Regions from separate parts of the Roseovarius sp. B-10 genome, predicted to be linked through region 2. Evidence: riboswitches for the same ligand, from Rfam matches in the RefSeq annotation. Region 2 holds a riboswitch; the other holds the start of a gene.
The links. A riboswitch is a leader RNA that binds a small molecule or an ion and turns the genes downstream of it on or off. The one in region 2 is predicted to bind cobalamin.
Positions count from the first base shown of each region.

Region 1: another riboswitch for cobalamin. It lies ahead of AC13D8_RS18755 (TonB-dependent receptor plug domain-containing protein); the one in region 2 lies ahead of AC13D8_RS01845 (hypothetical protein).

Region 1 covers NZ_JBSXOE010000042.1:220,405-225,524, reverse strand. Annotated here, with positions in the region: gene AC13D8_RS18765 (FecCD family ABC transporter permease) at 1-494, opposite strand, end outside; gene AC13D8_RS18760 (ABC transporter substrate-binding protein) at 491-1,318, opposite strand; gene AC13D8_RS18755 (TonB-dependent receptor plug domain-containing protein) at 1,305-3,116, opposite strand; cobalamin riboswitch at 3,255-3,463, opposite strand; gene AC13D8_RS18750 (NnrU family protein) at 3,564-4,235, shown strand; gene AC13D8_RS18745 (ABC transporter transmembrane domain-containing protein) at 4,317-5,120, shown strand, end outside.
Region 2 covers NZ_JBSXOE010000016.1:74,457-79,576, reverse strand. Annotated here, with positions in the region: gene AC13D8_RS01860 (DUF4139 domain-containing protein) at 1-565, opposite strand, end outside; gene AC13D8_RS01855 (L,D-transpeptidase family protein) at 665-1,159, opposite strand; gene AC13D8_RS01850 (DUF1127 domain-containing protein) at 1,455-1,679, shown strand; gene AC13D8_RS01845 (hypothetical protein) at 1,908-2,195, opposite strand; cobalamin riboswitch at 2,289-2,489, opposite strand; gene AC13D8_RS01840 (heavy metal translocating P-type ATPase) at 2,616-5,120, shown strand, end outside.

The DNA.
Region 1 (5,120 bases), on a different contig from region 2:
TTGGGCGAGAGGTTGAGCACCAGCGAGGTGAGCGCCGCGGCGAGTGCCGAGATGGCGATGCCGGCGAGGATCAGCGTGATCGACCCGCCGCGCGGCCCCGCCAGCAGCAGGATCAGCAGCACGCCGGAGCCCGCGCCCGCCAGCGCCGCGACCGGCAGGGCGAGCGTGGTGACGGCGGCGAGGCCGGTATGGATAGCCAGCACCGCGCCCAGCGCGGCGCTGCCCGACACGCCGATCAGTCCCGGCTCGGCCAGCGGGTTGCGCAGGTAGCCCTGAAGCGCGGCACCCGAGAGCCCGAGACTCGCCCCGATCATCACGCCGAGAAGCGCGCGGGGCAGGCGTATTTCGCGCATCACCAGCGGTTCGGGACCGTCGCCGCCAAGGATCAGCGCCGACAGACCATCAAGCGCGCCGATGTGCGCGGGCCCCACGCTGAGCGAGGCGAGGAAGAGGGCGGTCGCGAGCGCCGAGAGGCCGAGCGCGAGCGGTTTCATTGCAGCCCCTCCCGCGCGGTGACGAGCGTTTCCACCGCGTCCAGCACGTGTGGCGTGCCGCAGATCCAGTCAGGCGAAGTGATGCGCAAGCCGGCGGTGTCGGCGGTGAGGGCGGCTAGGGCCGGGTGGGTCATCACCGCCTCGGATCGCGAGGCGCCGGGCAGTGGAGTGCCGCGAATGAGCAGGTCGGGCGCGGCCATGACCAGCCGCTCCAGCGGCACCGTGCCGCCGCCCCGCAGGCCGAGAGCGCGCGCGACATTGCTGAATCCGGCGGCGCGCAGGATGTCGTCGGCCAGCGTCCCGCTGCCCAGACTGTAGCCGTTGGGGTGGTAGAGCGCGGCGCTATGGGTCGTGGTCTCCGCGCGCAGCGTCTTTAGCCGCGCGTCAAATTCGGCAATGAGCGCCGCGCCGGCCTCTTCGTGGCCCAGCACGCGCGCCATTTTTGCGATCAGTGCGCGGGTGTCGTCGAGAGATTTCACGGTGTCGAACTGCACCACGCGCAACCCCACCTGACGCAGCATTCCCACTGTTGCGGGATCGGTATAGATCCCGGCCAGCACGAGGTCGGGATCGAGCAGGTAGACCTCCTCGGCGCGGCCGTGGTTGGCCTTGTAGGCGCGGGCCTCGCGGGCCATCGCTGAGCTGTGCGGATCGGCGGCCAGCTCGGAGACCGAGACGAGCTGTCCGGGGGCGGCCAGCATCATCGCCAACTGATCGGTGCACAGGTTGATCGACACGACACGGGCAGGAGCCGGGCCGGCGCTGACCGAGGCCCCCGCGAGCGCGAGGGCCAGGCCAAGGGCTATGAGCCTAGAAAGACGCACGCAGCCCCGCATAGGCCGCGCGGCCAGGCGTATTGAACCCGCCCGCCGTCTCGTAATCCTCGTCGAAGAGGTTTTCCACGCGGAGCAGGGCATCGACGCTGTCGGTGACCCGGTATGTGGCGTTGACGTGGAAGAGCGTGTAGTCGCCCACCTTGTTCGCCGCCGGGGCAAAGGGCGACGGCGTTACGCCGCCGATATGCTGAACCGTGAACTGCGCGTCGAGCCGGGGCGAGATCGCGGCGCCGAGGCCGATGGCCACGTCGTGTTCGGGCACGCGCGCGGCGGCGGCGCTGTTCTGCTCTGCATCGGTATAGGTGTAGGCACCGGTCAGGGTCAGGAAGGCGTTGATCGCCACCTGTCCCGAAAGCTCGATTCCCTTGCCCTTGAAATCGCCGGTCTCGAAACAGCCGAATCCGCTGGGACAGCGGGTCGAGGTGCCATCGAAGAATATCTGGTTGTCGATATCGGTGCGAAACAGCGTGGCGCGGACGAAATCGTCGCCCTCGAACCGCTTCTCGATCCCGAGATCGTAGCTTTCGCTGGTCTCGGGCTGGAAATTCGGGTTGCCGAAGAACGGGTCGAGCTGCACCAGAGTGGGCGCGCGGAACCCGTCAGAGGCCGAGGCGCGCAGGATCAAGTCCTCCTGGATCCGCCACGCAAGCGCGGCGCGCGAGGACCATTCGCCGGAAAACTCCGAATGGTCGTCGTGGCGCACGGAGAGGGCGATATCCACCGCGTCGGTGGGGGCGAGCAGCACCTCGCCCTGCACGCCGGTGATGTCGATGGCGAGGTTGAGGTCTTCTTCCTCGGTGTAGTCCGCCCCGAAATTGACCGACCAGATGCCGCCAGAATCATAGCTGCCGCGGTAGTCGATGCGCTGGCGCTCGCCTTCGAATGGCGTGGCGAAACCGTTGGAGAAGGAGGTGCGGTCGCTCTCGAAATAGCTCAGTGCCAATTCGTGGTCGAAGGCCCCGGTGGCGAGCTCGGCAAAGGCACGCGCGCCGTGAGCCTCGCTGGTGTTGAACTCGTCAAACGGTGCGGTTCCGTCGCCTCCGAACTCGTCAAACTCGGCGTCGCTGTCGATGTGGAGCGCGCTAAGCCCGGCGGCGAACGTGTCCGTGAACTGGTGGCGCAGGTAGAGATTGGCCCGGCGCGCCTCGGAGCCGTCCGGCTCGGAGCCCGCAGCGGAGGCGGAAAAGCCGTCGGTCTCTGTTCGGCTGAAGCTGAAGGCAAGATCGGTGCGGTCGGTGCGCGCGGTGAGGCCGAGAACGCCCCGGCGGAAATCGTAGCTTCCGGCCTCGACTTCGGCAAAGCCGTGGACGCCGTCCTCGGTGGGGCGTAGGCTCTGGATATTGATGACGCCGCCCACGGCGTTGAGCCCGAAGCGCGCAGATTGCGAGCCCTTGAGCACCTCGATCCGGCCGAGCCCCGCATTGGTCAGCCCGCCGAAATCGAAGCCGCCGCCGCTCGAGGCGGGGTCGGTCACGTCGATACCGTCGATGAGCACCGGCACGTAGGCCCCGCCGAGGCCGCGAATGCGCACGGTCGAGGTGGTGCCGAGTGGGCCGTTGGCCGAGGCGGAGATGCCCGGCTGGAAGGTCAGGAAATCGCCCAATCTGGCCGTGGGCGCGTCACGCACCTCCTCGGCGGGCAACACCTCGACGGTGGAGCCGCTGCGCTCGAGCGCGGTCTGGGTCTGGTTGGCGATCACGGTGATCGTGTCGAGATCGAAGCCCTCCTGTGCGAGGGCCGGGGCTGTGGCGAGAGCGCAGAGCGCGCAGGTTACGAGATATCTCATGTCATGTCCCCCAATACCGGTTGTCGGCATAGTGTTGTCCATCGGGTCGGTCGTTGGAAAAGGACATGCCTCTCCGCAGACGGTGAAAGTGCCACCACTACGGAAAAGGTCCGTTATCCACGGCGCGCCCCGCGCCCGGATAGGGTGATCACTTCGGCAGGTCTCCTGACTTGCGGGTCATCGCTTGGCCGAACCTTCCCACACCCCGCTCGGGTGCAGTGGCATTTTTCCGGCCTCGCTCACCGCTTACAGTTGCGGGGGCAGTCACGGATTTGATCCGATGATCGGATCGCACCGTATTCCCTATTACCGGGGTATTTTCCCGGACCGAAGCAGCCCCGCGTTACGCCTGAAGTCAGATTCGCGCAAGTGTAAATCGCGCTTGCCGCGCGTCGCACGCGCGCGGTATCCCTGCGCCGCCAAGTGGATTTCGAAAGGGTGCGGGTCATGGGCTGGGCCGAGTATGTGGTGGCGCTGGCGGTGTTTTTCCTCAGCCATACGCTGCCGCTGCGGCCGCGCGTGAAATCGGCCCTGGTGGCGCGATTCGGTCAGCGGGGGTTTGCGTTGGGCTACTCGGCGCTGTCGCTGGGGGTGCTTTACTGGGTGTTGATGGCGGCGGGGCGCGCGCCCCATGTGCCGCTCTGGGGTTGGGCGGCGTGGCAGAAGCATGTGACGTTGCTCGCGATGCTCGCAGCCTGCGTGCTGGCGGCGCTGGCCATCCGGCGGCCCAACCCGTTTTCCTTTGGCGGTCGTGCGGGAGCCGGGTTCGATGCCGCGCGCCCCGGCATCCTGCGCTACGCGCGCCATCCGCTGCTGGTGGCGCTGGCGCTGTGGGCGGGCGGGCATATGGTGCCCAATGGCGATCTGGCACATGTGGCGCTCTTCGGTCTTTTCGCGGGGTTCGCGATGCTGGGGCAGCGCATCGTGGACCGCCGCCGCAAGCAGGCACTCGGGCCCGAGTGGGAGCGGCTAGACGCGGCGCGGCGCGCCGTGCCGGTGTGGCCGCCGCGCCCGGCCTCGGTCCGTGGCGGTGTTGCCCGGCTGGGGCTGGGTCTTGCGGCGTTTGTCGGGCTGCTCGCGCTTCACCCGTTGGTCATCGGCGTTTCGCCCCTGCCGTGAGCCCCTGCGACCATTCGGGGCACTTGACCCCGCGCGCCGCACTCGCCAAGAACCGGTGCGAACGAGAGGGAGTAGTCGGGAATGGTGCGCAAGGCCGAGAACGGCGCCGATCTGCTGGATCGCGAGAAATCAAAGCGCGTACGCGCGCTGGCCGAGCTGTGGCCGTTCCTGCGTCCCTACCGCAAGCTGCTGGCCGCTGCCGTCTCGGCGTTGGTGCTAACCGCCGCAGTGGCGCTGATGCTGCCGATGGCGGTGCGCCGGGTGGTGGACAATTTCGGCGGCGAGGATGGCGCGCTGCTTGATCAATATTTCGGCGCGGCGCTCGTTATTGCGGCGTTGCTGGCGCTGGGCACCGGGCTGCGCTACCTGCTGGTGTCGCGGCTGGGCGAGCGGGTGGTGGCCGATATCCGCAAGGCGGTGTTCAACCGGGTGATCGGAATGAGCCCGGCCTTTTACGAGCGGGTGATGACCGGCGAGGTTCTGAGCCGGATCACCACCGACACCACACTCATCCTGTCTGTCATCGGCTCGTCCGTGTCCATCGCGTTACGCAATCTGCTGCTGTTCTCGGGCGGCATGGTACTGATGCTGCTGACCTCGGCCAAGCTGACGGGTCTCGTGCTGTTGATCGTGCCGCTGGTGGTCGTGCCGATCCTGTTTCTGGGTCGGAAGATGCGCGTACTCAGCCGCGAGAACCAGGACTGGATCGCCAACAGTTCCGGCAACGCCTCCGAGGCTCTTTTGTCGGTGCAGACGGTGCAGGCATTCACCCATGAGCGCGAGAGCCGGGCGCGGTTCGGCGATGTGACCGAACGTAGTTTCGAGGTCGCGCGCCGCCGCGTGAATACCCGCGCGCTGATGACCGTGATCGTGATCTTCCTCGTC
Region 2 (5,120 bases):
GGTCCTTGAGCGCGCGCTCGGCAGCATCGGCACGGCGCTCGGCAGCGGTCTCGGCGCGGCGTGCCTCCAGCGTCTCGCGCCCGATCATCGCCACCAGATCGCCCAGCGTGGCCGGCTCCTGCGCCGCCAGCCCCTCGGCCTTGCCGATGCCGTCGAGAAAGCGCAGCCGCGCCCGGGCCGCATCGGCCTCCAGCCGGATATCGGCCACCTCGGCACGGCCAGCACGCAGCGCCTCCTCCAGACGCTCGACCTCGGCCCGCGCGGCCTGCACCTCCGCGTCGTCCTCGGCCTGCCGTGGTGGCACGTAGTCCTCGCGTGTGCGCACACCACCCAGCCGCGCGCCGTCCAGCGCCACCCGTACCGACGCCAGCGGCGTGTCGCGCGGCAGGTCCGTGAGGATCAGCTCATGCTCCCCGGCGGGCGCCGAAAACGCCGCCTCGCGGGTGACGGTCGCACCCTCTGGATAGACGGTCGCGGCGCTCACCCGACTGGTCACAGCCAAGTCATCGGCCAGCACCGGGGAAGCAACAAGAACAAGCGAAAGGGCAAGGGACACGCCGCGCATGGGAAACCTCCAATCAGCTTCTGTGATACTTGGGTGTTTCGGGAACAGAGCGCAAGCGCGACGGCACGCCCAGGGAACCGGGGACTGTTCCGGCCCCTTCTACCGCACGATCAGCCGCGTCCCGTGGCAGATGCCCGCCGCGATTCGGCTCAGGTGATCGGGTCGCAGCGCGATGCAGCCCGCCGTCGGATAGCCCGGCCTGCGCCAGCGATGCACAAAGATGCACGACCCACGCCCGCGCGCGGCGCGGGGCCAGTTCCAGTCGGTCACGATCACGAGGTCATAGAGCGGATCGGCGCGGCGCAAGACCTCATGACTGTGCGGATAGGGCGCGCGTACCATGAGGTTGTAATCCTCGTGGTCGGGATCGTCGGACCACAGATCGCCGGGCCTGATCGGCAGCGCCCAGTTGGCGGGCCGCGCCATGCGGTCGGGACGGTAGAGCATCCCGACAATGCGATGGATGCCGGCAGGCGTCGCACCATCGCCCTCGCGCTTGGCACCCGATATGCCGCCGCGCCCGATCGTGCAGGGATAACGCCGCCCGCCAAAGCGTAGCCCGGTGGGGGTGAGAACGAGGTCGTTTGGTGTCATGCCCCTTGCTACCATGTGCGGCCGCCCGATCCAGATATTTTCGCCGCGAACATGGCGCGCATGCCGCATCGCCGCGATGCGCAATCTTCGAAGGATGCGCAGAATGGCATCAGTTAGCGATGAAAAGCTATGCGTTTGCCTGACGTTAGGTCACTTTCTGCCATGCGTTTTCTGCATGGCAGAAATGTTCAAGCTGGTATTGTGCATGCGCAGAAAGAGGCTATCTTTGCATCAACCGGGGCCAAACAGAGTGGCTTCGAACAGCTAAAGCGAAGAAGATCGCAAGGGAAAGAACATGGCACGGTCGATCGTAACGCAATATGGCACAGCAGGCACGGCGTGGGGCGAGCTTCGCAACACCGTTCGCGCCGCAGCGCAGCGTGCCGCAGCCTTTATCGCCTACCGCCGCACAGTGCGCGAGCTTTCCGAGCTGAGCAACCGCGATCTGGCCGACCTTGGCCTGCATCGCAGCGAAATTCGCCGGGTCGCGCGCGACTCGGTCTACGGCGCACGGCGCTGAACGGAATACGGGTGCGCCTCTCCTCCTCCCTGGCGCATCCGTGACGGTCGCGGGCTCTCTCTCCTCCTCCCAAGAGCCCGGGACCGAACGACAGGGTCGCGAAAACGATCCTGAAAGATAGCTGACGGTCTCCTCCTCCTCCCTGAGGCCCGACGCGAAAGAGAACGGCGGCACCCTCCTCCTCCCTGGTGTCGCCGTTTTTCTTTTCTGCCGCCCTGCCCCGAGATGTCAGTTGAGCCATCGTGCACGCTTTGCCCGCGCGGCGCGGCGGCCTGCATAGCAGGCTCGGGCAGGCGTACCGGCCTCGCGGACACAGCCAACGAAGGCGCGCGCCGCCGGACTTTGCGCGTCACGGGCAGCCTGCGTATCGAGCGCATCGCGCGCCATCCGCGCGGTGAGCGGACCGGGCGTGGCGAACACCCATTCCAGAAAACCCAGCCGCGCGGCTGCCATCGCTTGCGCACCCTCAGCCGGGCTTTCCTCGAGGGCGTCGATGATTCGGTCGAAATCCGTCATGCTTCGTTCTCCCCGACCGCACCCCGGGCCGGATGGGGCAGTGGGCGGGGCGATGGCGCGCGGGCACGCACAAACGCCCGCATCGCCCACCGCGATTCGACGTGGATCATGGCTGGTTTCCGGGCTTGGGTGGCGGGCTGTCGGCCCATGCGCGAGGCACCTTCCCGGGCTGTCTTCGGCCCAGTGGCGTAACGCCTCGTCGCCCTCCCTTACCGTTGCGGGGGCAGCGCCGGAGTCGCACCGGCTTCCCAATTCTCCGCCCCGAGGGGCGGCACCATGATGCAGGCAGGCTAACACCGAGCCCCGCGCCCGCAAGCGCAAAGGCGAAGATCGCGGATCGAAAAGCGGCACGGCCCTTGACCTTCCAGTAGCGGGAATCTCTATGTCACGGTCAGACACTTGGAAAAACGGAGAGCCGGGATGACCGGGACACGGCAAATCAGGATTTTCCTCAACGGGCTGACCTGCGCGGGCTGCGTGCGGCGTGCCGAGGAGGCGCTTTCCGCGGTCGAGGGCGTAACGCGCGCCGACGTCAACCTCGCGGATGCCTCGGCGCGAATTGACACCTCGGACTCGGTCCCGCTACGCAACATCGCGGCGGCGCTCGACCGCGCGGGATACCCCCTGCGCAAGGCCGAGACGGTGCTCTCGGTGGACAAGATGTCCTGCGCATCCTGCGTGGGCCGGGTCGAGGCGGCGCTCGCCGACCTGCCGGGCGTGCTCGACGTGCGGGTGAACCTCGCCACCGAAAGCGCGCGGGTGATCCATGCCGAGGGTGCCGTCACGGCACGCGATCTTGCCGTAGCCGCCGGCGAAGCGGGCTATCCGGCCACGCTCGCGCAGGGCGGCGAATCGCGCAACGCGGCAGCGCGCAAGACAGATGAGGCGCGCAAAATGGCGCGACGCACGGGTCTGGCGGCGGTGCTGGCGTTGCCGGTCTTCGTGCTGGAAATGGGAGGCCACGCCATCCCCGCGCTGCACATGCTGATCGCCGACACGGTGGGGATGCAGGCAAGCTGGATTCTGCAATTCGTGCTCACCACGCTGGTGCTGGCCGGACCGGGCCGCGGCTTCTACCGCACGGGCATCCCGGCGCTCCTGCGCGGCGCGCCGGACATGAACAGTCTCGTGGCGCTCGGGACCGGGGCCGCCTATGGCTACTCAGTGGTGGCGACCTTCCTACCCGGCGTCCTGCCCGAGGCGGTGCGCGCCGTCTATTTCGAAGCGGCGGCGGTGATCGTGGTGCTGATCCTGCTGGGCCGCTGGCTGGAGGCACGCGCCAAGGGCCGGACCGGCGCGGCGATCGAGCGGTTGATGGGTCTGCAGGCACGCACTGCGCGGGTGATGCGCGACGGCACGGCCGAAGAGGTAGAGATCGACGCCATCGTGCCCGGCGATATCGTGCTCGTGCGTCCCGGCGAGCGTATCCCCGTGGATGGCGAGGTGACCGAGGGCAGCGCCCATGTCGATGAGAGCATGATCACCGGCGAGCCGGTCCCGGTGGCCAAGGACCCCGGCGACGCAGTGACCGGCGGCACGGTCAACGGCGCGGGCAGCCTCATGCTGCGCGCCACGCGGGTGGGGGCCGATACCACGCTGGCGCAGATCATCCGCATGGTCGAAGAGGCGCAGGGGGCCAAGCTGCCGATTCAGGGCATGGTGGACCGGATCACGTTGTGGTTCGTTCCCGCGGTCATGGCCGTGGCGGCGCTGACGGTGGCTGTGTGGCTCGCGGTCGGCCCCGACCCCGCGCTGACGCTGGCGCTGGTGGCGGGGGTGTCGGTGCTCATCATCGCCTGTCCCTGCGCGATGGGGCTGGCGACGCCCACCTCGATCATGGTGGGCACCGGGCGCGCGGCCGACATGGGCGTGCTGTTCCGCAAGGGCGACGCGCTTCAGGCGCTGGCGGGGGTCAGAACGGTGGCACTCGACAAGACCGGGACCGTGACCGAGGGCCACCCCGAGATGACCGACCTGGTGCTGGCCGAGGGGATGGACCGGGCCGAGGTGCTGCGGCTGGTCGCCGCGGTCGAGGCACGCTCGGAGCACCCCGTCGCCGATGCCATCGCGCGCGCCGCCCGTGCCGAAGGGGCGGAAGAGGTGGAGGTGACGCAATTCGAGACCATCACCGGCCACGGCGTGCGGGCGCGTGTCGAAGGCCGCGACGTGCTGGTGGGGGCCGATCGGCTGATGGTGCGCGAGGATATCGACATCGCGCCCCTCGCCCGGACCGAGGCCGACCTCGCCGCGCGCGGGCGCACGGCGCTCTTTGCCGCGATCGACGGGCGGCTCGCCGCCGTGATCGCGGTCGCCGACCCTGTGAAGCCGTCGAGCGTGGCGGCCATCGCCGCCCTGCGCGGGGCGGGGCTGCGCGTGGTGATGCTGACCGGCGACAAACGCGAGACGGCCGAGGCTATCGCCCGCGAGACCGGCATCGACGAGGTGGTGGCCGGGCTGCTGCCGGAGGACAAGGTCACTGCGCTCAAGGACATGCAGGCGCGCGGCCCGGTGGCCTTTGTTGGCGACGGGATCAACGACGCGCCCGCCCTGGCGCAGGCGGATGTGGGCATCGCCATAGGGACAGGCACCGATATCGCCATTGAGGCCGCCGACGTGGTGCTCATGTCGGGCGATCTGGGCGGGGTAATGGGCGCGGTCGCGGTGTCGCGCGCGACCATGCGCAACATCCGGCAGAACCTCGCCTGGGCCTTCGGCTACAACGTGGCGCTCATCCCGGTGGCGGCCGGGGTGCTCTACCCCGTCTCTGGCGTGCTGCTCTCGCCAGTTCTTGCGGCGGGGGCGATGGCCCTCAGCTCGGTCTTCGTCGTTTCGAACGCGCTGCGCCTGCGGCGGCTGCGCCCGATGTTGGGTGACGAGACAGGTGGACGTCCCCAGGCCACGGCACCGGTGGCCGCGCACCCGGCC